Regions from separate parts of the Dorea formicigenerans genome, predicted to be linked through region 1. Evidence: riboswitches for the same ligand, from Rfam matches in the RefSeq annotation. Region 1 holds a riboswitch; the other holds the start of a gene.
The links. A riboswitch is a leader RNA that binds a small molecule or an ion and turns the genes downstream of it on or off. The one in region 1 is predicted to bind cyclic di-GMP.
Positions count from the first base shown of each region.

Region 1 (12,323 bases):
CATCCAGCGGCTTTGTAAGATGGAAGATGCCCTGTCGAAATCCAGTCCTTAAATTCCTGTCTTTCTTTCTCATGCAGATATTGAACCGCATATTGGTCAGCAGAAGAATTGAAATTATCACCCTGTTTCAGATTCATTTTTTTTGCGTTGGTTCCATCGTTTATATGGAGAATTTCAAAGGAACCGGTATTTAATTCAACATAATAGACGGCCGTAAAATCTGCACATATCTTATCCAAAAGCCGTCTTTCCGCCATCTGTTCCGCCAGCGTACGTTTCAGTTTTCTGTTCCTCATATGTACCATTACAGTCAGGATAAGAAGCAGAACAATCAGCACGGTTATAAAAACCAAAACAGCCACAGACTGCGGTTGCTTCGGAAATATATATTTAGTTTCTGTCATAACAAAACCCTCTCTATGTTTCCTAGCTGCTTTTCCCATGCATCCAGGAAGGCAATTACATCCAGTTTTCCAGAACATCATTCAGCTTATTCATATCCAGCGGTTTCGCGATATGTCCATTCATGCCTGTATTTTTGGCCAACTGTACATCTTCTGCAAAAGCATTGGCAGTCATGGCAACAATAGGCAGTTTTCCCTTTTCACCCGGAAGGCTCCTGATTGCTGCAGTTGCCTCATAACCATTCATGACAGGCATTTGGATATCCATAAAAACAAGATCATACAATCCTTCCGGAGAAGCTTCCACTTTTTCAACTGCGATTTTCCCATTTTCTGCTATTTCCACTTCTGCCCCTGTCATCTGCAAAATTTCAACAGCAATTTCTCTGTTCAACTCATTATCCTCAACCAGCAGAATCCTTTTTCCTGTGTAGTCTGATTCTGACAACTTCTCCAGATAATTTTTTGCTGTTTTTTCTTTTCTGCCTGAAGTAAACTGCCGTAGTGTTGCCGTCAGCCGGGAACGGAACAGCGGTTTTGCAATAAAAGCATCTACACCTGCAGCCTTTGCTTCTTCTTCAATTTCGCTGAATTCATAGGATGTCAATACAATGATGGTGATCTCTTTTCCTATCCGTTTCCGGATCTGTCTGGCAGTCTCTATACCATCCATATCCGGCATCTTCCAGTCTAAAATAACAGCAAAGTAATCATCTTTCAACTCATGCCGTGCATAACAGCGCTCAACCGCTTCCCTGCCAGAGAGAACCCATTCACCCATAATACCGATTTCCTTCAGTGTGGCAACTGTACTTTCACAGCATGTCTTATCATCATCCACTACCAGAACCGGCAGCTTCATCAGATTTTTGTCCTGTTCTTTTTCTTTTTCCTGAAGCTCCAGATAAATTGTTACTGTGATTTTAGTTCCCTTGTGCAAGGTACTATCCACTTTAATAGTGCCATTCATCAGGTTCACAATATTTCTGCTGATTGCCATTCCCAGACCGGTTCCCTGAACTCTGGTTGTACGTTGGTCATCCGCGCGGCTGAAAGGATCAAACATGATTTTCTGGAATTCCGGTGACATACCGATCCCATTATCCTCAATCGTAAATTCATAGCATCCAAGTTCTGAAAATCCATTTGGCTTTTCCTCTATGGAAAAAATAATATTTCCACCATCCGGTGTATACTTGATTGCATTACTCATCAGATTCACAAATACCTGCTGAATCCTCAAGCTGTCACCACAGACAGCCTCATGTTCAATATGATTGATGTGTATATCAAAATTATGTTTATGTTCATCAAGCACCGGTTTCGTAAGTGTAATAAGATTATCTACCAGCTCTGACAGATTGAAATCTTCCTGTGCCAGTGTCATTTTTCCACTTTCAATACGTGCCATATCCAATACTTCATTGATCAACCCCAGCAGATGGCGGCTTGATTCTGTGATCTTGCCGAGGCATTCAATAACTCTCTCCTGACTCTCAATATTTGCTCCTGCGATCGCTGTCAGACCGACAATAGCGTTCATCGGTGTCCTGATATCATGGGACATATTGGAAAGGAATTCTGTTTTCGCACGATTAGCATTTTCTGCGGACCGGTAAGCCTCTTTCAGTGCCTGACGGGATTCAATCTCTGCTTTCTTCTCCTGTGTCACATCCATGGATGCCAGCAATACTTTTACCAGTTTTCCATCCTCCCATTCCAGGGGTATGTAAGAGGCGATCTTATAAGTCTTTTCATCCTGGCTGCAGTACTCAAACTTATAAATATCATTTTCACTTTTCAGTTTTTTCCGAATATTATCCGGGGCTATCAGGATATCTATAGCTTCCAATGGTTCCAGAGTCTTATATTTTTCAAGAACCTGCATCTGAAAATCATGATAAAATCCCAGAGGTTTATATATCATCTGTCCATTCAGATTGTAGAATTCATATCTGTCATTTTCCAGATCACAGACAACAAAACGGTCAACCAGACGCACAATACTCTGGATCAGCAGCTCCATGGAAGCATTGTCCGCTGCCATCTGCAGATGCCGTGCACTCTCCACCTTTGTCTCTGTGATATCCCGCAGAAAGATCATGGCATATTCTGAATCCTCTATCTCGCCGCGTATGATCACATTGCGGACCCATCGTTCTTCTCCATTCAAAGTGATACGGCACTCCAAAGCCAATTCGGTTTCCAGACCCTTCAGCCTTTCTGCAATATAACCACGGTCGTAAAAAGAGGATACCGCCTTCTTATCTGTCTCCACAACATAGGAATCCACAAAATGCTGGATCAGTTCATCCCATGTATGACTCTGTTCAAAGACTGTCATCAGGGACGGTTCAACCTTAAAGGTATCAAAAGTATTCGCTTCCAGATTCACATAATACTCACACAAATCTGCTTTCGTAAAAGCCCGGTGGAAAGCAGCAGATTTTTGTGCCTGCATGATTTCTTTTTTCTCCCCATCAATGTTAATAAAAATCCCGGCAATCCTGCTGGCAGAACCATCCAGACGGCGTATTACTTCTGCCGATGCCCGAAACCACTGGTATTGATTATCCTTCATTCTCATACGATACTCTACCTGGTATTTTATCTGGTTCGTCTTATCCTTAATTGCCGCCTGAAGCTGCACCATTACTCTTTCTTTATCCTGTGGATGCAGAAGATCTGACCAGGATTCCAGTTTATTCGGAAAATCCAGAGTGTCATGATAGCCAAGCATTTTTCGGAATTCATGACTCCAGTTTGCATTCACAATCTCACTGTTTTCGTCACAGTCAAAATACCAGAAGCCGGAATAGATAGCCTCATTGAGCAGTGTCAAATTTACATGATTCCAGTTGACCTGTACGGACATAACCCAGATCTGTCTGCCCGCCTCATCTGTCGCATCCTCTTTACAAAGCCGTACATTTTTCACTGTACCGTCTGCAGCAAGGATCTGTGCTTCCCCTGTTCCGTGAAGCTGCAAAAAACGGTCTCGCTCCAGTATATCTTCCTCGCCATAAAAGAAGTTTCTCAATGAGCCTTTTGTCTGTTCCATGAAAGTATCGAATGTGTATCCTGTACTATGCAACAGCAGATTATTCACAGACAAAATAGACAGGTTTTGGTCATAAGATCCTGTCATTATACCTACACCGCCATTATTTTCCAGTGTTTTCTGTACGGCCTGTGACATGTCCTGTGTCTGCCCCGTTACAGTCTCACCTAATGAATATATTTTGTCTTCATAATTTTTCATTTTATAAAAATCCTCTCTCCGTCTCATGCCTTCTTCATCCTGCTTTTATCTGTATACAGAAAACCTGTCCCTGCTAGTTTTGTTACCCATTTTTGCATACAAAAAGGACACTTGCCAAAATCTGCCAGTGTCCCTACTATATTTTTTAAATCACACATCTATATAGTATAAAAGATATCGGAATCTCTTCTGTTCAAACATCTTTTCCATATATTATGATGATATGGAAACAGTGGCAACCGGCTGACATGGTCAAGTTTTCTGACTTTAGTCCCTTCTGGCTTTGCGCCCCTGCCTTTCAACAGGTTTGCCTTTAAAATAATCTCTTTTTTTCCAAAAAAACATACCACATGGTTTTCCTCACGTCAATAATTTTTTTCAAAAAATCTACACATATTTTACTTCTGTTTTTGAACTTCTCTTTATAAAAAATCTAAATCGATGAATCCTAAAAACCTAACATTTTTTCATATGAAGCTCATTCATCATTTATAGTGCTATTCTCTCCACTAACTAAACATAACCTATTGTTACTCATAATTTTGTCATATCCAATCCAAACAGCGTAAAACTTTTTATTGCAGCGATTGACGAAGCCGACCGTGACCGCACACCAAAGCAGACACTTCCCGGACGTCAGTTGACAAACCCACAAGAAATCTTATCTTTAATGTCAAAAAGGAAAAAAACAAACTCTTAAATATTAAAATTCTTCAATAAAAAATCCTCTAAGACAATAGGTGCTTCACTATCTCTTAGAGGATATTTCTTTAATTTAAATGGTATCTGGTAATATTTTTCCAATTTTTCGGGAAACCCATTTTATTCAATAATTCAACTTCACTTATATGCTCTACTTCTCTGTTTACCCGGTCAATCTCTTTTATGAGCTTTCTTTTAAATTCCAGAAAATCTTTTCCGGGTAATAGATATCTAAAAGCAATCACCACAGCAAACAAATCTTGTTTTCCTTTTTCGTACTGATTACCACTCTGTGGTAATGAAAGTTTTTTATGAAGCGGTGTATCCGCAATAGCATCTACTGTTCTGTATGTAAACAGTCGTTCCCCATGGGCACATACATTCCTATACTTAGTGAGAACAGATAGAAACTGTTCCATCTGATGCTGATTCAAAGGTTCAAAGTTTTTTGATACTTTTGATTTTAAGGACTGCGGAAACACTCGGAACATTTTTGATAAGTTTCCAAACGTAAGTACATTTGCCAAAACCCATAATGGAATTTCACCATATGTCTTGCGGTAATAATTGATATATGTATAATCTGTGGTCGTTGTTGCTCGTTTCAAGGTCGCTATCAACTTTACGATTGTTGCATGATTTCTTTTTGTATTATTATAATTATTAGCATCTAGGTACTGCTTCTGCTCTGCTCCATACATTTCAGTAAAATAGTATGACATCAAAGAACGCATCTGTCGCTCAATCTGCAGTAAATATTTAAAGAACAACTCTCTAAGCTCTGCATCAAACTTATACAGACTGACTATTTCTTCAAAACTTGTTCCTACTTTATATTTCTTTGTATTCGATATTCTAAAAAGATGTTTATATCCTCCCATAAGAGGAAAATATCCTATTTGACGTAACATCTCTTCCGCATATTCTCTGTCTTTTATTTTTATTCCCTTTTCATCACTGATCCAAGAGACCTGGTCACTAAAAGAAGAGAATTTTTTCGGTGTCTGCATCTCATTTCTCCTTAAAACAAAAGAGGGAGAGACCCGCAGGCTCTCCCCCGCCTGTAGGCTTCTCAAGTTTCTACAGAACGATCACTGAGCTTAGTATACGTCATTTTAAATGTCCTGTCAATATGCCAAAACATTCTCTGTCATATCAGCTCAAAATTATTCTATGCTGTTTTTTCTTCCTTATTCTGTTTTTCTTCCTCCAACTCCCGAAGGACTTCAGCACCGTACTTATCAATCATCCGTACCAGAAAATCAGTGCACCGCTCAAATTCAATATTCTGTTGCATAAGCTCCTCCCGTTATTGTTTGTTCTGAGCTTATTTTACAGAACCTGCCTGAAAACCACATTGAATAGAAATTGATTGTAAATTGACACAATCACTTTAAAAATATCCGCATTTTCTTGAACCGAATGTATGTTCGTGTTATGATAGATATACTCAATCTTAACTACGAAAGGGGAATTTCTATTGAATTGATGCGATTTTTCTTCTATTAGCACTTGCTTAAAAAATCATATCAGCGAAAGTAATCAAATGAGTCAGCCTGATTTTTTATACGAATTATTTGAAGATTTTATGGATGATCCGGCAAATCAGGATTATTCAATGGATAACGGTCTGGTTTGCCGCTGGATGACTGGTCAGGCTAAAATCAGTCCTAAAATATCCGCTTACTATTCCAAGCCATCCAATCAGGAAAAATTAGCCCATACCATCCACCAGAATCTTCTTCCACTGATGTCTGACTGTAATATGGCTATACATCAGATTGCCAATTATGCAATGTTCCTGACAGAACAGCAGGAACCCGAAAGAGGAATCTCCGAATTACAAAAATTATCCGGCATCATCAAGGAATACCATTCCGATGACTGTCTGGATTATGCCAAAGTACAGGAAACCCTTGGAACCATTTATCTGATGACTGCCAATCTTCCGCAAGCCAAAACACATTTTAAAAGAGCTTTCAAAATATATGAAAAGATCTGGGCTGATGAACCAGAAATGATTGAAGCAAAATATCAGGAAATTCAGGAGTTATATCCACAGATTGGATTTTGCATTGGAAAAAATCTATCCGGTCTTTTAACAAAATAAGCATAATTTACGGCGGGCAACTTGCCCGCCGTAAATCTTTAAATTATGCTTTGATTTTTCCAGAAAATATTTTACTTACTTTGTTTTTCATGAGTATGAATACAATTTTTACTTATTTCCGTATCTGCGAAAACTCTTATAAATAAAAGGCAGTAAGGCTATTGCCATCACTGTATACATTACCATTACAAGCGAAATTTGTCGAAATACACAATTCCCAATCTGATAAATAAGTGGGACTTTTACACTTGCCTGTACATTTGTCAAAATTGTTGGTATCAAATTGAAAAGCGTTGTATACCCAGAAAGTGCCCGTCCTATAAATGGCAATAAGCAATATAAAAAGAACGGAATGCAAACAGCGACACTAATTGTATGCATTTTAGCCGCTACTAACATAGACACTACAGCCGCCAGCATACTGGCTATAAATCCACATACAACTGTCAACAAATAGTATTGTCCATATGACATAATGTAAATACTATACGCCTGATACATTTGATAAGGTGTATTCATACCACTGGTTCCCATAATTCCAAAACAAATCACACTAAGTAATATAATTCCCATACAATAAATCATAACTGTCGTAGCTATTCCTGCCAGTATTTTTGTTTTAACAGCTTTTGTACGTCCATACTTTGTAGAGAAAAATACTGCATCTGCTTTTGTCTGAAAATCATCTGCAAATATTCCAGCACAAATAAAACCAACTATGATTGCCAGAATAATAGAATACGTTTCTACATACATAATCATAGTATCCCACGAACTATAAGATTCGTATTCTACTGGTAATTTTATTTCATTATATTTCTTTTCCAAGTATTTTTTCTGAACAGAAGTCTTTCCATATTCTTCTGCCATCTTTTCCATATTTTTATGATAAGTGTCATAGAACTCTTGCACATTTTCTTCTGTAATTTGATTCAGAACACTTTCATCATATTCTGAATCTGGTGTTAATACCGATATTATAAAACCCCTAATATCATCTATCGGTTGCAATGTCGTTCCGTAAATTGCATTTTCTTCTGAGGATTGTGTCACCGCATTTTTATTTTGTTCTATAACTTTTCCAAGTTCATCTTCTGTCAATGTACCTTTCCATGCTCGTCTGTTATCTGTAAGTTTTCTTGTTGCCATAATTCCAGTACTAGCATTTCCATTCTCATCCACATAGCGATTACTTGTAACTGCAAATCCGCTAAAAATGACAGCAAGTATCAATGCCAATCCGATTGCAAATACATTAATTTTCTTTGAAAAAATTCGTTTTAATTCTAATTTAAGCATCTTGTTTTTCCTCCGATTTTTCTCCAAAATAAAATAGAAATGCATCTTCCAGATTTTTTTCTACAGCCACAGCATCTTCTGTTGGCTTTTCTATTGAAATAATTCTAAGCTCTGCTCCGGTTTTTGTTGTTTTTATATTTCCAACCAAATATTCATTCATATACTTGTCTATCATACTTCTCGAAACATTACATTGCCATACCTTTTCTTTCATAGAAGATACTAAATCTTCCGCAGTACCTGCATAAAAAAGTTCTCCATCTTTCATTAACATAATGTTATTCGCAATGTACTCAATATCCGATACAATATGTGTAGACAAGAGCACCAAACGTTCTTCCGACAATTCACTAATTAAATTACGAAAACGTATTCTTTCATTCGGGTCTAATCCAGCGGTAGGTTCGTCCAGGACAAGAATTTGCGGATCGTTTAACATCGCCTGTGCTATTCCTACACGTCTAACCATTCCTCCAGACAAATTCTTCATTTTTCTTTTACTGAATTTTTCCATTCCTACTTGATTTAATAATTGCTTCACTTTTTTTCTGGCAAACGGTATTTTTAACCCTTTTATAGAAGAAATGTACATCATGTAATCATATACGGTCAAATCTGGATAATATCCAAAATCCTGTGGTAAATATCCCAGAACTTCTCGGTATTCACCTCCTAGTTTCCATATATCTTTACCATTCCATAATATTTGTCCTTCTGATGGTTGAACAATCGTACAAAGCATACGCATTAATGTGGTCTTTCCTGCTCCATTTACTCCAAGCAGTCCATAAATTCCTTTTTCCATAACACAATTCACTTTATTAACAGCATTTACTTCTCCGTATTGTTTTGTTACATTTTTAAATTCTAATTTCATACGTGTAATCCTCCAAAATTTTTTCATCAAATAGCAATGACTTCTGAACACAAAAAATAAAATATACAAAAGTTAATATCAGCATAGCCACCCATACCGGAGTTACAATTTTCTGATAAATAACATCATTTGCAACAATCATCATCCATAAACCAACCCATACCAGACAAGAAAGCACTGCTATATATTCTGATTTTTCCCATCTGCTGTACAATACACGAAAACATATACAACATGAAACATTTACCGGAAGCAAAAAATTAACCACCAAATCACTTAACGAGAGTATTGTTGTTTGATATGTAATTGCCAAAAACACCATAACGATCACCAGATCCACTACTCCAAACATTAACATTCTTGCTGTACAAATCTGACGCAGTGTGTAATAAGACGCCTGCTCAATCTCAATCGCACCATTTCTTCTGTTTTTCCAAATTTCCGGGATAATCAGAACCACAAATATTGTGGCAGATATTCCCATAATCCTCATCATATCTTTTATGTCTGACGTATAATTACTCAACCATATCCATAGACACATAAGAACACAACCTTGTAAAATCCACCATCTTTTTTTTATGAATTTTGTCTGCTCATACAAAAATTCAAAATACGATGTTCTATGCGATTGTTTCGATAAAATTGACTCTGACAAAATATTCTGACATGCTTTTACTGTTCTGTTTTCTGCTTCAATCCTTACATATTTTTTTTCAATCTTCTCTTTATATTCCTTTATTTGTTGCTTATATTTCATCATAGTTTTTCACCTCCAACTCTTTCATCAAAAGTTCTTTTGCTCTTCCAATTCGATATTTTACAAGCGAAAGTTTTATGTGAAGTAATTCTGCAATTTCTCTTTGTTTCAATTCTTGAAAAAAATATAAAACTGCCGTTTCTCTAATTTCTTCCGGTAACTTTCTCACTGCCTGTTCAATAGTTAATCGGACTCCTAGCTCTTCTACATGATTTTTACTACAGTCCTCTGATTTTAGCAGTTCCTCTGATGGAATATCTTTTTTCTTTTTGTAATAATTTTTAACGGTATTTCCGGCAATTGTATAAAGATAATTCTTAACTTTTCCATATTCTTTATATCTATATAAATTGGAAAAGAAACGTGTAAATACTTCTTGTGTCAAATCCTCTGCCTCATAGGGATCATTGATATGTAGCAAACAATATTGATATATACTTGAGTAATATTTTTTGACCAGTTTTTCACACGCATCTTCATCTCCTGCTCTTGCTAGATGTACTAACAAAGAATCAGTTTTGTATTCCATTCGCAAATTTGCCTCCCTCTGTTTTCTAAATAATATAACAATCCTACTATAAAAAAAGTTAGAATTTTCTTTTGTTTTTATTTATATTTTTCTAAATATTCTTCCAAACATAAATTTTCTTCTTTCATTATTTTAGTGACAGTCGTTCCAACATAACGGTAATGCCATCTGGCGGGCAAACTGGGCAGATGCCGTAAATAAAATGCTTGCACGTAATCAGATAAATGCTACCATTGATCACCGCAGCTTTGCAGATCAGGGAATCACCGAACAGCCAACCCCATCCATGAAGGCTACATGGCCCAAAATATGGAAAAGAAAGGCATGATAGCAGACCGCTGTGAAATCAACCGTCAGATTCGTGCGGATAACAAAATGCTCCGAGAATTAAAAGCAAAGGTAGCAAAACTGGCTGAAGCTGTAGAAAAGTCTATTCCAATAATAGCTGAAACGTTAGAAGCGATCCGCAATCATATGATTTTTACACAGTATCATTTACTTCATAATGAGATGCAAAAAGAAGTGATCCATGACTGGATGAATCATTTTAATCCAATACTGAATAAATACAACACAGTTAAAAAGGAACTCAAAGCTAAAGTTACGGAACGGAAAGAACTGAATGTGCAAAAGGATAAAACCAGTATTTTGAATCCCATCCGGCATATAAAATTAAATCAGCAGCTTACCACTATTACCGAAGAAATCGAAGAACTGAAATCAAGGAAAGAGCAGCTAATCTTCCAGGCAGAATGCTCTACCGATAAAGATGTGACGAATCTATCCAAAAAATATGACCAGATGAATAACAATCTTGATATCCTGGATTCTCAGGACATCTCGCTCAAAAAACAGATTGAAAAAGATGCCGCCGCTTTCCAGGAAGAAAAATTTCGTCCTGAACCAGAACAGTATACAGAATTGCTGGACACCCGAATCCAGATACGTCCTGATTTTCGGGATAAGCTAATCGAACAGCTCAAAGGTACTTTCGGTAAATATTATGACTATCACCGTCGTGATATTGCCGCCAATGAGGTAGATTATCTCAATGTGGAAGATCCTGATGTTTTTTCCCATCGTGCCTGGGAACTTGAATATCAGCGAGAACAGGAAATGCGGCGAAATCAGCCTGCAAGAGCTAAGAAAAAGTCCTATGATATGGAATTGTAATCATCTTCGAGTAGATAACATGCTCTTACAAATCTCTTGTTCAAAAATAAACTCCTTTCAAAAAGGCGTATGGAAATCAAAACTTCCATACGCCTTTTTATATTCTGCTCTTCAAATTGTCTAAAAGTTGACTAAAAATATATCACCGTTCATATGATACAATAATTTCTTTGCTATCTGCTGTTTTATAATCAATTGTTCCCAAATTACCAATCAAGTCAAATGTCATATCTGCATTAACCTGCAATTCATCTTCAAGTTTGGCTGCAGACGGCTCATCTTTTAGAAAAACTGTTAATCTATAAGGCTCTGTTTCAGACTGTATCTCTATACTGTCATATGAGTATCCCGCCGGATACTCTTGACCACTTACAATATTTATAACATTTGAAGAATCTCCTACATAATCTGTCTTATACTGCGATAAATCAGGAATTTCGTACAGTTTTTCTTTTTTTCCGCACGCCGAAATCAACATTATTGACATGGCGACTAACATAATTGCAAGTACTTTTTTCTTCATAGAAACACCTCCCGAAAGCTTTATTCAACACTTTTCGATTTGAGTAAAAGGCCAAGGGACTTTAATGTCCCTTATGCTTTTCTCTTTTCTTTCGCTGTTTCAGTTCAAACATTCGCTGCTCTTCTGCCTCTTTTTTCTTGCGTCTTTTCTCTTTGCGTTCCTGCTTGTTCTGTTCCTGCTGTAATTTCAACGCCTGTTGCGATTTTGTACCAATGCCTATTTCCAGCATCTGCTTCTTTACTTCCCGCTGCATCCGTTTCGGATTTCTTTTGATATCCTTTACAACAGTTTCAACAACCGAACTGAATTTCAAACTGAAATAACACTTTTGAATATATTCCTGTACTTCATAATCTTTTGGCTCTGCACCAAATGTTACCTTTGCCACAGATAGTTTACCATCTTCGATGCGTTCAAAGATTCCCACCCAAAACGGCTCTTCAAAAAATACTGTCAGCTTTCCATTTACTTTGTCCATAAGAATCCCTCCTAAAATTGATTGAACAAAGAATGGACAACCCGGAGGGGCAGGTTACTTACCCTATTTATATAGGACGGCCGGGCTACCTACCGGCTCTGGCACATCAAAGATGTACGTTGCATTTTTATCTTTGCGTTTATAATCAAGCCATATGGCACGATTAACTTAATTCTATAACTTCTAAGTTACATTCCTCAAAAATC
Region 1 is NZ_CP102279.1:989,326-1,001,648, reverse strand. Features, by position in the region: gene NQ560_RS05045 (hypothetical protein) at 1-404, opposite strand, end outside; gene NQ560_RS05040 (hybrid sensor histidine kinase/response regulator) at 460-3,666, opposite strand; cyclic di-GMP riboswitch class I at 3,898-3,988, opposite strand; gene NQ560_RS05035 (Abi family protein) at 4,437-5,378, opposite strand; gene NQ560_RS05030 (hypothetical protein) at 5,540-5,665, opposite strand; gene NQ560_RS15860 (tetratricopeptide repeat protein) at 5,915-6,478, shown strand; gene NQ560_RS05020 (ABC-2 family transporter permease) at 6,587-7,777, opposite strand; gene NQ560_RS05015 (ABC transporter ATP-binding protein) at 7,770-8,654, opposite strand; gene NQ560_RS05010 (hypothetical protein) at 8,638-9,417, opposite strand; gene NQ560_RS05005 (RNA polymerase sigma factor) at 9,404-9,943, opposite strand; partial or broken gene NQ560_RS05000 (MobA/MobL family protein) at 10,110-11,116, shown strand; gene NQ560_RS04995 (DUF4825 domain-containing protein) at 11,259-11,639, opposite strand; gene NQ560_RS04990 (YjdF family protein) at 11,701-12,117, opposite strand.

Region 2 (12,323 bases), 350 kb from region 1:
TGATTCATGCCGCCTGCCGGGCCGCCATATTGATTCTGGTTTCCATAATTATTCTGATTTCCATATGCATTCTGACTATTATTCGTATCTGCACTTGTATACTGAGCCTGTCGTGGTACTTCGTATGTCTGCTGGCTTTGATTCGCATTCACATCAGCTAAAGCCGCTCCGCACTGTTTACAGAACTTTGCTCCGTCCTCACACTGAGCTCCACATTTGTGACAAAATTTCATTTCTCATTCCTCCTAAGTAAATCTATAAATATGCAGGGCAATATTTTTGTAAAATAATGCTTTGCCCGCCAATATTTACGATGACTACATCGTCTTTTTATCATAGCACATTTTCCTGTATTCGTCTATTGCAGAAATATGAAAAAGCATACTTGAATCAAACTGTTTCATTCAGATAAATCCTGGAAAGTGGAATAATCTTTTCAAGCTCCGATGCCATTCGTCCTGACATGGAAACTCCTTCTTCTTTACTGATTTCTTCTACCGTTTTTGCACCAAAGACAAGTTCTCCCAATGCACTGACCGGCAAAATACCTTCACTGGTTTCTGGCTTTCCATCCATAAGCATCAGTCCTGAAAACTCCGTTCCTGTCATTGTAACGTAACGGTTATTCTCCGGAATCAGTGGGTCTGTAATCTGAAAGCTGACTGCCATGAGACTTTTTAACTTCAACGACATCAACATTCTTCTGACATCTACGATCCGAATCATAATCTTCGGTTTTGCTTCCTTTTTTTCCACTTCTTCCGTCTCTTTAGATTCTTCATAATATGGTCTTACATCAACAATCTGTCCATCTTTTCTGTAGATGATAAGCTTTCCATCTTCACATGACAGCTCTTTCAGTAACCGTTCATAATAATTCTTATCACGCTTAGCGTAAACCTGGTATTTCCTCGCCAGTTCTTTCTGTGCCCAAGCTGAAATTTCATCACAATCTTTGTCTTCAGCCGCCTGTACAGTAATACTTTCCGCCAGTTTCTCCTCCGGAGCATAATATTCAATATTCTGTTCATACATCGTCCGGAAATCATGTGGCAGATAAATAGCCTCCGCTGCCGGCATCAGATAAGTAAATGTTACACCGGCCTGGTACATATCCAAAAGAGCCTCTCTTAAAAGTCCGGCCATATACCTTCTGCCACGGTATTCCTTTCTCGTTGCAACTGCCACAATGTAATAAGATTCCTTTTCAATTCCATTGACCATCAGTGTATATGGATTTAAATGCAGCATAGCCTGAATATCATCGTTTTCCCGAACAACATAAATTATATTGTCCTTCGTCTTCTCCTGATAATAATAATCTACAAAGCTTTTCTCGTCTTCCGAAAACACTTCTTCATAAAGCTTTCTCGTATCTAAATGCTGTGAAACTTCCAGCTTTTCAATTTTCATATGTCCTTTCCTCCAGCCACACTGTACATTTTACTTTATAATTCCAGATTATATAGATGTTGGGCTCAAAAGCACACAACTATGATACCTACGGATTCTGGCATCCACTACAGCCCGTACATCCGCCACAACTGCCTGCACAACCAGAACTTACATCCGCCGGACCGACACCGTAACTGTAATTCACAATCGTCTCAAGTGACGCAATTGCCTGTGCCGAAATACCTTCTCCGCTTCCGGTAAATCCAAGTCCTTCCTCTGTAGTTGCCTTAATATTCACCTGACTTACTTCAATTGCAAGGGCATCTGCAACATTTTTTTTCATCTGCTCAATATAAGGTGCCATCTTCGGACGCTGTGCAATGATTGTCGCATCAATATTTCCAACCACATACAGCTCATCATCAATCAGCTCCCGTACATACTCCAGAAGCTTTATACTGGAAATTCCTTTATATTTTGAGTCTGTATCCGGAAAATGCTTCCCAATATCTCCAAGCGCTGCTGCTCCGAGAAGGGCATCCATAATCGCATGGAGAAGCACATCCGCATCCGAATGTCCCAAAAGACCTTTCTCATACGGTATCTGGACACCTCCGATAATCAGATCTCTTCCTTCTACTAATTTGTGAACATCGTATCCCAAACCAACTCGCATTTTAATTCCTCCACAAAACTTTTTTTCATTCTCCATTGTCAATGTCTTTTTTTATTATACATGAGAGAATATTCAGAGTCAATGAACGGCCACTATAGCTAGAGTTTTTTTGCACAATAGGAAATGCAATTTCTTATACAAAAAAAAGAAATCTGCTTTTGCAAATTCCTTTTCTTATACAAGTAGCGGGAACTGGATTTGAACCAGCGACACCGCGGGTATGAACCGCGTGCTCTAGCCAACTGAGCTATCCCGCCATATATTGAGGTATATATGGGACCAATAGGGCTCGAACCTATGACCCTCTGCTTGTAAGGCAGATGCTCTCCCAGCTGAGCTATGATCCCATATCTTGTGGCTCTCTCGAACCGACTTCGTTAGTATACATCAATATAGTGAGTATTGTCAATAACTTTTTTTATTTTTTTATTATCTTTTTTAATTTTTCCAGATCGTCCATATCAGGATGCGACAATGCACAGTCAAAATTTGCAATCAACATATCAAGATTAGCTGGATGTTCCGGATTTTCTTTCATCTTTACATATCGTTCACGCACAGATTGTGGCATTTTCCCCTGGCACATATACTCTCCAATAACAGCATTGCTTGAATCAATGGATTGTTTGACTTGCCCGAGAATCTTTTCAAAATATACATCACTTCCACCAAACCCAGCCGTTCCAAACAGAAAAATCTTCTTGTTTTTTAGTTTCGCTAATAATTCTAATGTCTTGGTATCCGCGCTCCCTTTGTCAGTCCAAAATCCGATATACAACAAATCGGATGGAGGGATCTTTGAATCATTCTCCCCAAAATAATCACACTTATCTTTTGGCAATATTTCATAGACTGCATCAGCCAGCTTCTTTGTATTACCAGTTGAACTACTGAATACGATTGAATAATTTTCTTGTTCCATAATCTCATCGTCTCCTTCTTTGTTTGATTTTTGCTGTGCTAAACTCTCTCCAGATTATGTTGTAACGCATCAATCAAATCTTTAATAACAATTGGCTTGGATAAAAATCCATCCATACCAAATAGACAGTGTGCATCCTTTTTTTACAACTGGCTACCATTTTACAGGTCCTATAGCTTTGCGTCGCAGACTTTCGTCTGTTTTGCCCAAAATATTATTTTAATTATAGCACTTCTTATTTTCTCATGTCTATATTTTTCTATGGCAAAGTATAAAAAGAAAAAAAGAACTCACAATGTGAATTCTCTTTCCAAGTAGCGGGAACTGGATTTGAACCAGCGACACCGCGGGTATGAACCGCGTGCTCTAGCCAACTGAGCTATCCCGCCATATTTATATTCGCTGCTCTCTTGAACCAGCTTCCTAAGTTTACAATAAGATTCTACTTTCGTCAACAACTTTTTTTCAATTTTTCAATTTTTTCTACATTTGCAAAAATTTCATCTTTTATTTCGTCCCTCGCATCAGTAAATACCTGTGTTCCAATAGATACTCAAAAGAAAAAGCGAGTCTGTGCGTGGAATCCGGTTTTACCTCGTAGATATATTTTCCCGAACTCCTGCACATTCTCGCTGAGTGTATTCACTCCTCTTCCTGATCAGGCGTTTAAAATATTCATGAATTCTTCTCCTGTAATCGTTTCTTTCTCATACAGATACCTTGCCAGATCGTCCAGTTTTTCTCTGTTCTCCATCAATATTCCAGCTGCTTTTTCATGTTCACTTCGAACAACTTCCACAACCTTCTCATCAATCTTTGTCTGCGTCTCTGTCGAACAGGTCAGGGAAGAATCTCCTCCCAGATACTGATTCGTCTGCACTTCCATTGCAACCATATCAAAATCACACGTCATTCCATATCTTGTGATCATAGCCCTTGCAAGCTTGGTTGCCTGTTCAATATCATTGGAAGCTCCCGTCGTGACTGAACCAAACACAATTTCTTCCGCTGCCCTTCCTCCTGTAAGAGTCTCAATTTTATTCAGGATTTCTTCTTTTGTCATCAGATAATGATTGCCTTCCTCGACCTGCATCGTATAGCCAAGAGCCCCCGACGTTCTGGGAACAATGGTAATCTTCTGTACCGGAGCTGAATTAGTCTGTTTTGCAGCCACAAGCGCATGCCCGATTTCATGATATGCCACAATCCGCTTTTCTTTATCTGTCAGGATCGCATTTTTCTTCTGATATCCGGCGATAACAACCTCAATACTCTCCTCCAGATCTTCCTGCGTTACAAATTTACGGTTGTCACGAACTGCACGAAGTGCTGCTTCATTTACAATATTAGCAAGTTCCGCTCCAGAAGCTCCGGAAGCCATACGTGCCACTTTATTATAATCTACATTATCACCAACTTTTATTTTCTTTGCATGAACCTTCAGGATATCTTCTCTTCCTTTCAGATCAGGAAGTTCTACCGGCACACGTCTGTCGAACCGTCCCGGTCTTAAAAGAGCCGGATCCAGGGATTCTGGACGGTTCGTTGCCGCAAGAATGATCACACCCGTGTTGTCTTCGAATCCGTCCATCTCTGTCAGCAACTGATTCAAGGTCTGCTCACGTTCATCATTTCCACCTATCTGTCCATCCCGCTTCTTACCGATTGCATCTATCTCATCAATAAACACAATACATGGTGCTTTTTCTTTTGCCTGTTGAAACAGATCACGCACCTTTGATGCACCCATACCAACGAACATCTCTACAAATTCAGAACCGGACATGGAGAAAAATGGAACATTTGCCTCACCGGCAACTGCTTTTGCAAGCATCGTCTTACCTGTTCCCGGAGGTCCTACAAGAAGAATTCCTTTCGGCATCGATGCTCCGATTTCTTTATATCTGGCCGGGTTATGAAGATATTCTACAATCTCGCTTAAATTCTCTTTCGCCTCATCTTCACCTGCAACATCACGGAAACGGATTCCCTCGGATGATTTCACATAAATCTTCGCACTGCTTTTTCCCATTCCGAAAGACATGGCGTTTTTTCCACCGGCCCGCTTCATCAATTTTCTGGACATGTATTCTCCCAATGCTACAAAAAACAAGATTGGAAGCACCCAGGATAAAATATTAACCAGGATCGGAGATGACTGATCAATTTCTTCTCCGTAAAAAGAAACATCCGCTTCATATAATCGTTTCGTCAGATCCGGATCATTGACCATCGCCGTTTTGTAAATGGTCTTCCCGTCTTTTCCTGTAAATAAGATCGTATTATCCTGTTGCTGCAATTCTACTTTTTTTATCTCCTTTTTCTCGGTCATAGAGATAAATGTTCCATAATCTACATCTTTGATCTGCTTTTCCTTTATGTAAGGCATCGCAATAATGTTAAATAGTATCAGGATAATCAGCACAATCGTATAATAAAACATCAACGGTTTTTTCGGCCGTTTCACCTGTTCCATAATCATTCCTCCATTCTTTCAATATCGAATTCAATTTTCTTTTATATGGTAACAGTTTTTGTCTGATTATTCTAGTTTTATATTATGAAAATTGTATGAATTTCGTAAAATAAAAATATTAAAGTACAATCTTCCGATTATAATTCCTTCGGTTTCGGCCACTTCTGAGTACCGGCTTTTAAGAACTGTGATTTATCTATAAACTTCAGTCTCCTTTTCAAGAACCAGACAGATGCCAGGAAATAAAATGCAACTCCGCCTAGTATATTAATCCAATAACCCAGATACATACCCAGCAGCGTCATACCGATCAACACTGCTGCGATCAATGCAGGTACCGGATGGATTGGTGCAACATATCCACGCTCAATCGTTCCAAGGGGATACATTTTCCGGAACCGGAACATCATGATCACTGTCAGCACATATACCATCAACGCTGAAAATATAGAAAATGTAACAACCTGATCCAACATTCCTGTAAATGCAAATGCCATAGATATCGGCAGTAAAAATACAGTTGCCCGGTACGGTGTCTTATATTTCGGATGTGTCTTTGCAAATATCGGCGGAATCAGCCCATCTCTTGACATTGCGAACCAAGCTCTGCTTGCATCGTTAATGCAGCCATTTGCTGAAGCCAGACACGCCATGATCGTGCCAACAAACAATGCAATGATAACATATAATTTTCCAGTTGCCAGTGCCGCGTCGTACAACGGATATGCAGACTCACCAAGCTTTTCTGCCGGGACAAGACCTGAGCACACAAACCATGTTGTAGTAGCACCAATCAGCAGCACAGACAAACCTATCATAGTTCCCAGTGGCAAAGCTCTGCTGGTAGACCTGCATTCTTCTGCCGCCAGTGCTCCTCCTTCGATTCCCAGGAAAAACCAGACTGCAAACTGCATGGCTGCAATAATTCCAAGATAACCATATGGAAGTCCATCTGTCATTTTTTTCAAATTAATCAAAGTCATCTGTGGATCATAAAAGCTTGTTGAAAATAATAAAATAAATATCGTCACAAATGCAACTGCCGTAATCACAAAATTCAGGGTCAAGGTTGCATAGACACCTCGGTAATTCATATATGTCAGCACAAGCAGACTTAATATGATAAATGGCAGCGCTTTCACATTCGGGTTCAATGATTCAAGTATCTGTCCGACGACCAGAACATCGGCCGCTTCCAGCATTGCATATTCCAGCACAAGCATCAGCCCTACGTTAAATGCAGCTAAAGGTCCAAGCATATATTTCGCCATTGTATACTGTCCGCCTGCCTCCGGCATGACAGAACCCATCTCCGTATTCATCATCACGATCATGACATAAAGCATGGCTACCGTCCAAAGTGCAATAACAGAACCAATCGATCCTCCTTTTGCGACCGTAAAATTCCATCCCATGAACTCTCCAACAAGTACAATTCCTACTCCAAGAGCCCAGATATGCATTGGTCCAAGAACTTTCGAAAGTCCCTGACTCTTTTCATTTGTCTTTTCTTTCTCCATAAGTATGCCTCTTAGTCTTTCTTTTCAAGCTTTTTCTCTTCTCTGTTCCTTTTTTCCACTTTTATCAGATCACTCAAGATCAAATAAAGAAATACTGCACATAATACCCATGCTGCAATATTTATAATTGTCCATATGCTCATACCTGTTCCTGCTCCTTTTCGCTATATTCCAGTTCAATAATTTCCTTTAAATCTTTTTTGCTTCTTTTCACAAGAAATGTTACATATGCTGCCAGCGCAACTACAACCGGCACCAGTGTAGATACCTTGATCACATATGCTTTTCCTGCCTCCTTGACACCTGCAAGATTTTGAAAAAGCATCGTCACAAGCAAAACCACAAAGCATAGGATCATTACGAAAAACACATCTATCACTTGCATTATTTTTTCATTTTTCGTCTCTTTTTTATTTTCCATCTTCTGTCACTCCTACTACGCATCTTTCTTCTGCAATTTCAAATTTTCAAGATCCTCTTTATAAATCACATCTTTGTTTCTTTTTAAGTGTCTGTAAACTGCAAAAAGTCCGAGGGACAATGCACTTCCAGTCACCAACGCAATACAAATCATAATTGTTCTTGTAGTAGAATCTCCCGCTACCTGTAAAGCCTGTCGTAATATCGTACTTAAAATACACCACATAAATATTGCAAACCCTGCCAGAAGAATGCAATCCCTGTGGTAGACTTTCTGGATTTCCGCCTCAGACACTTCCATTTTTGAGCCCATTTTTTTCATCCTTTCTGTATAAAATTTTCCGCACGCTTTTTAATGTTATCGTGATAACATTAGTTGTTTATATTATACTCTTTTATGTATAAAATTCAATTATTTTTTTAATAAGTGGAAAATCTTTTGAACATAAAATACTGATTCTGCCGGAGATTTTTTGCATAACAGGAAATAAGATTCCTGTTATGCAAAAAAAGAAAGCCCCGTAAATCCGGGACTTTCCAAATATTTTAGTACTTTTTATACAATTCCCTGAGCTGTCATAGCATCTACAACTTTCTCAAATCCTGCAATGTTAGCTCCTGCTACGTAGTTACCTTCCATATCGTAACGTTTTGCAGCATCTACCATGTTGTGGCAGATATTTACCATGATGTTCTTCAGTTTTGCATCAACCTCCTCGAATGTCCAGCTAAGTCTCTCACTGTTCTGTGACATCTCAAGAGCAGATGTAGCAACACCACCGGCATTCGCTGCTTTTCCAGGTGCAAAGATTACACCGTTCTCCTGCAGATACTCAGTTGCCTCGTATGTAGTAGGCATGTTAGCACCCTCGCATACAGCTACACAACCGTTTGCTACTAACTGTTTTGCATCCTCTAAGTGAAGCTCGTTCTGTGTTGCACATGGAAGAGCCAGATCTACCTTTACAGACCATACGCCACGTCCCTCATGATACTCTGAGTTCGGACGATAGTTCTTGTACTCTGTCAGTCTTGCGCGTTTTACTTCTTTAATTTCTTTCAGAGCTGCAACATCAATTCCTTCTGGATCATATACCCAGCCTGTAGAATCGCTGACTGTAACAACCTTAGCTCCAAGCTCCTGAGCCTTCTCTGTTGCGTAGATTGCAACATTACCGGAACCGGATACTGCAACTGTCATACCCTTGATATCTTTTCCGTTGAGTTTCAGAAGTTCCTCTGTCAGATACAGAAGTCCATAACCTGTGGCTTCTGTTCTTGCTAAAGATCCACCGTAACTTAATCCTTTACCTGTAAGTACACCTTCGTATACTCCGCGGATTCTCTTGTACTGACCAAACATATATCCAATCTCTCTTGCGCCTGTTCCGATATCTCCGGCCGGAACGTCAGTGTCAGCACCGATATATTTGCAAAGTTCTGTCATAAAGCTCTGGCAGAATGCCATAACTTCTCTGTCGGATTTTCCCTTAGGGTCGAAATCAGAACCACCTTTTCCTCCTCCGATTGGAAGACCTGTCAGTGAGTTCTTGAATACCTGCTCAAATCCAAGGAATTTGATGATTCCAAGGTTTACGGAAGGATGAAGGCGTAAGCCTCCTTTGTATGGTCCGATTGAACTGTTGAACTGTACACGGTAACCTGTATTTACCTGAACCTGTCCATTATCGTCTACCCATGGAACACGGAATTTGATCTGTCTCTCAGGCTCAACCAGTCTCTCAAGCAAAGCGTCTTTTCTGAATTTCTCCTCGTTTGCTTCGATTACCACTCTCAATGATTCCAATACTTCTTTTACTGCCTGGTGGAATTCTGGCTCAGCAGGGTTCTTTGCCACTACTTTTTCCAGTACTTCATCAACATATGACATACCTTTGTACCTCCTGAAAAAATGTTATTATGAAATTTAAAGCGCCATATTTCTTGATTTATTTGCATTCATCATTCAAAAAAGAAGGACGGCAAAACCGTTCTTCTCCTTCGACGCTTTTGTCCTTTAATATTGTAAAGTATTTTACTTTATAACACAAGATTTTTTTTGCAAAAAAATGTTATTTTTATATTTTGTGCAATTTTAATTTTCATTTCCTGCATAATTTTGTATTTTTGCCGAAATACAGAACAAGCGCCTGCAAAATTTGCAAGCGCCTGATTATTTTTATTTAAAATATTTCACTCCAGACTCAAAGATCTTCAGATCCTGTTCTCCGTAAATGTTCATTGCAACGGAACGTCCACGTCTTTCTGAATGGGCCATTTTACCAAATACTCTTCCATCCGGGCTGGTGATACCTTCGATTGCAAGATAGGAACCATTAATGTTCCATGTCTCATCCATAGATACATTTCCCTGTGGGTCGCAGTACTGAGTTGCAACCTGTCCATTTGCGATCAGCTTGTCAAGCCACTCTTTACTTGCAACAAAACGTCCCTCTCCGTGAGATGCCGGGTTTGTGTAAACTCCGCCAAGCTTTGCTCCGGAAAGCCATGGAGACTTGTTGCTGACTACTTTCGTGTACACCATCTTAGAAATGTGGCGTCCAATTGTATTGTAAGTCAGTGTCGGAGAATCCTCTGTCTGTCCTGTAATTGTTCCATTTGGAACAAGTCCCAGTTTTACAAGAGCCTGGAATCCATTACAGATACCAAGTACCAGTCCGTCACGCTCCCCAAGAAGTTTCTCAACCGCCTCTTTCATCTTCGCATTCTGGAATGCAGTTGCAAAGAATTTTGCAGAACCATCCGGTTCATCACCAGCGCTGAATCCACCTGGGAACATGATCATCTGAGACTGCGCGATTGCTTTTTCAAATACATCGACAGAATCTACAATATCAGAAGCACTCATATTGCGGAATACTTTTACGATTGTTTTTGCTCCTGCTCTCTCAAAAGCTCTCTTACTGTCATACTCACAGTTTGTTCCAGGGAATACCGGAATAAATACAGTCGGCTGAGCGATCTTGTGTTCGCAGATATGTACTTCTTTTGTATCAAAAAGACCTGTGTCAATCTTCTCGTCCTGTCCCTCTGCTTTGGAATTTGTAGCAAATACGCTCTCCAGTGTACTCTCCCATGCTTTTTGAGCATCTGCAAGGGCAATCTTTGTATCTTTGTATTCAAAATTCTGCTCTTCTGTCACTTCACCGATGACTGTGTAATCAATCGTCAGTCCATCCAGCTTGTCAGCCGGAACTTCAGCAATCAGATCTCCAAATGCAGGTGCGAACAAGTCTTTTGCCTCTACGCTCGCATCTAATGTTACACCCATGCGATTACCAAATGCCATCTTGCTGACAGCCGGAACGATTCCGTGTCTGTCAAGTGCATAAGCTGCCACAATCTTGCCGTCATGGATATCAGCAGTAAATTTACCATACTGGTCCATAACTTTTTCATAAGCCGGAACATCATACTCGTCTGTCGGGATCTGAAGCCATACAAGCTTATCTCCTGCTTTCTTAAGCTCCGGTGTAATAATATCTTTTTCTGTTGCCACATCCACTGCAAAAGAAACCAGTGTCGGTGGTACATCAATATGCTCAAATGTTCCGGACATACTGTCTTTTCCACCGATAGAAGGAAGACCAAATCCAAGCTGTGCACTGTAAGCACCAAGAAGTGCTGCGAATGGCTGGCTCCATCTATGTGGATCCTCTGTCATACGGCGGAAGTACTCCTGGAATGTGAAACGGATCTTACTGTAATCTCCTCCTGCTGCCACAATTTTTGCTACAGACTCTGTCACTGCGTAAATAGCTCCGTGGTACGGACTCCATGTTGACAGATACGGGTCGAATCCGAAACTCATCATTGTAACCGTATCGCAGTCTCCTGTCAGTACAGGAAGCTTTGCAACCATAGCCTGTGTCTCTGTCATCTGATACTGTCCGCCATGCGGCATAAATACAGAAGATGCTCCAATGGAACCGTCAAACATTTCCACAAGACCTTTCTGTGAGCACACATTCAGATCTTTTAATGTCTCCATCCACTTTTCTTTGACATCTGTCACTTCTTCTCTTACGAGGATACTGTCTTTGCGGCTTGGAATATCTACAGCTACTTTTGTCTCCTGATGAGCACCGTTAGTATCTAAAAATGCTCTGGATAAGTCTACGATCTTCTTACCTCTCCAGGATAATACAAGTCTTGGCTCCTCTGTTACGACAGCTACCTTTGTTGCCTCTAAGTTCTCTTCTGCTGCATATCCCATAAATTCATCTACATCCTTCGGGTCTACAACAACAGCCATACGCTCCTGAGACTCAGAAATTGCAATTTCTGTTCCATCAAGTCCTGCGTATTTCTTCGGTACTTTGTCCAGATCTACCTGAAGTCCGTCAGCAAGTTCTCCGATTGCAACAGAAACTCCTCCGGCGCCAAAGTCGTTACATTTCTTAATTAATTTGCTGACTTCCTCTCTGCGGAACAGTCTCTGGATCTTACGCTCTGTCGGCGGATTACCTTTCTGTACCTCTGCTCCACAAGTCTCGATAGACTCCTCTGTATGTACTTTAGAAGATCCGGTTGCTCCACCGCAGCCGTCACGTCCGGTACGTCCACCGAGCAGGATAATGATATCACCAGGATCTGAAGTCTCACGGATTACTGCACGTCTTGGTGCTGCTCCGAGAACTGCTCCGATTTCCATACGTTTTGCCACATAATTCGGGTGATAGATCTCCTTAACTGCACCAGTTGCAAGTCCGATCTGGTTACCATAAGAACTATATCCATGAGCTGCCTCCCGAACCAGTTTCTTCTGAGGAAGCTTTCCTTTCATTGTATCTTTGATAGACACAGTCGGATCTGCTGCTCCGGTCACACGCATTGCCTGGTATACATAAGTACGTCCTGATAATGGATCTCGGATTGCTCCGCCAAGACATG
Region 2 is NZ_CP102279.1:1,344,162-1,356,484, reverse strand. Features, by position in the region: gene NQ560_RS06670 (DUF4234 domain-containing protein) at 1-233, opposite strand, end outside; gene NQ560_RS06665 (GNAT family N-acetyltransferase) at 391-1,413, opposite strand; gene ispF (2-C-methyl-D-erythritol 2,4-cyclodiphosphate synthase) at 1,502-2,071, opposite strand; tRNA gene NQ560_RS06655 (tRNA-Met) at 2,255-2,328, opposite strand; tRNA gene NQ560_RS06650 (tRNA-Val) at 2,346-2,418, opposite strand; gene bilS (flavodoxin family protein BilS) at 2,490-2,993, opposite strand; cyclic di-GMP riboswitch class I at 3,135-3,210, opposite strand; tRNA gene NQ560_RS06640 (tRNA-Met) at 3,309-3,382, opposite strand; gene ftsH (ATP-dependent zinc metalloprotease FtsH) at 3,652-5,469, opposite strand; gene NQ560_RS06630 (APC family permease) at 5,607-6,989, opposite strand; gene NQ560_RS06625 (hypothetical protein) at 7,001-7,132, opposite strand; gene NQ560_RS06620 (hypothetical protein) at 7,129-7,410, opposite strand; gene NQ560_RS06615 (hypothetical protein) at 7,426-7,722, opposite strand; gene gdhA (NADP-specific glutamate dehydrogenase) at 7,966-9,300, opposite strand; gene NQ560_RS06605 (phosphoribosylformylglycinamidine synthase) at 9,589-12,323, opposite strand, start outside.
Region 2: another riboswitch for cyclic di-GMP. It lies ahead of bilS (flavodoxin family protein BilS); the one in region 1 lies ahead of NQ560_RS05040 (hybrid sensor histidine kinase/response regulator).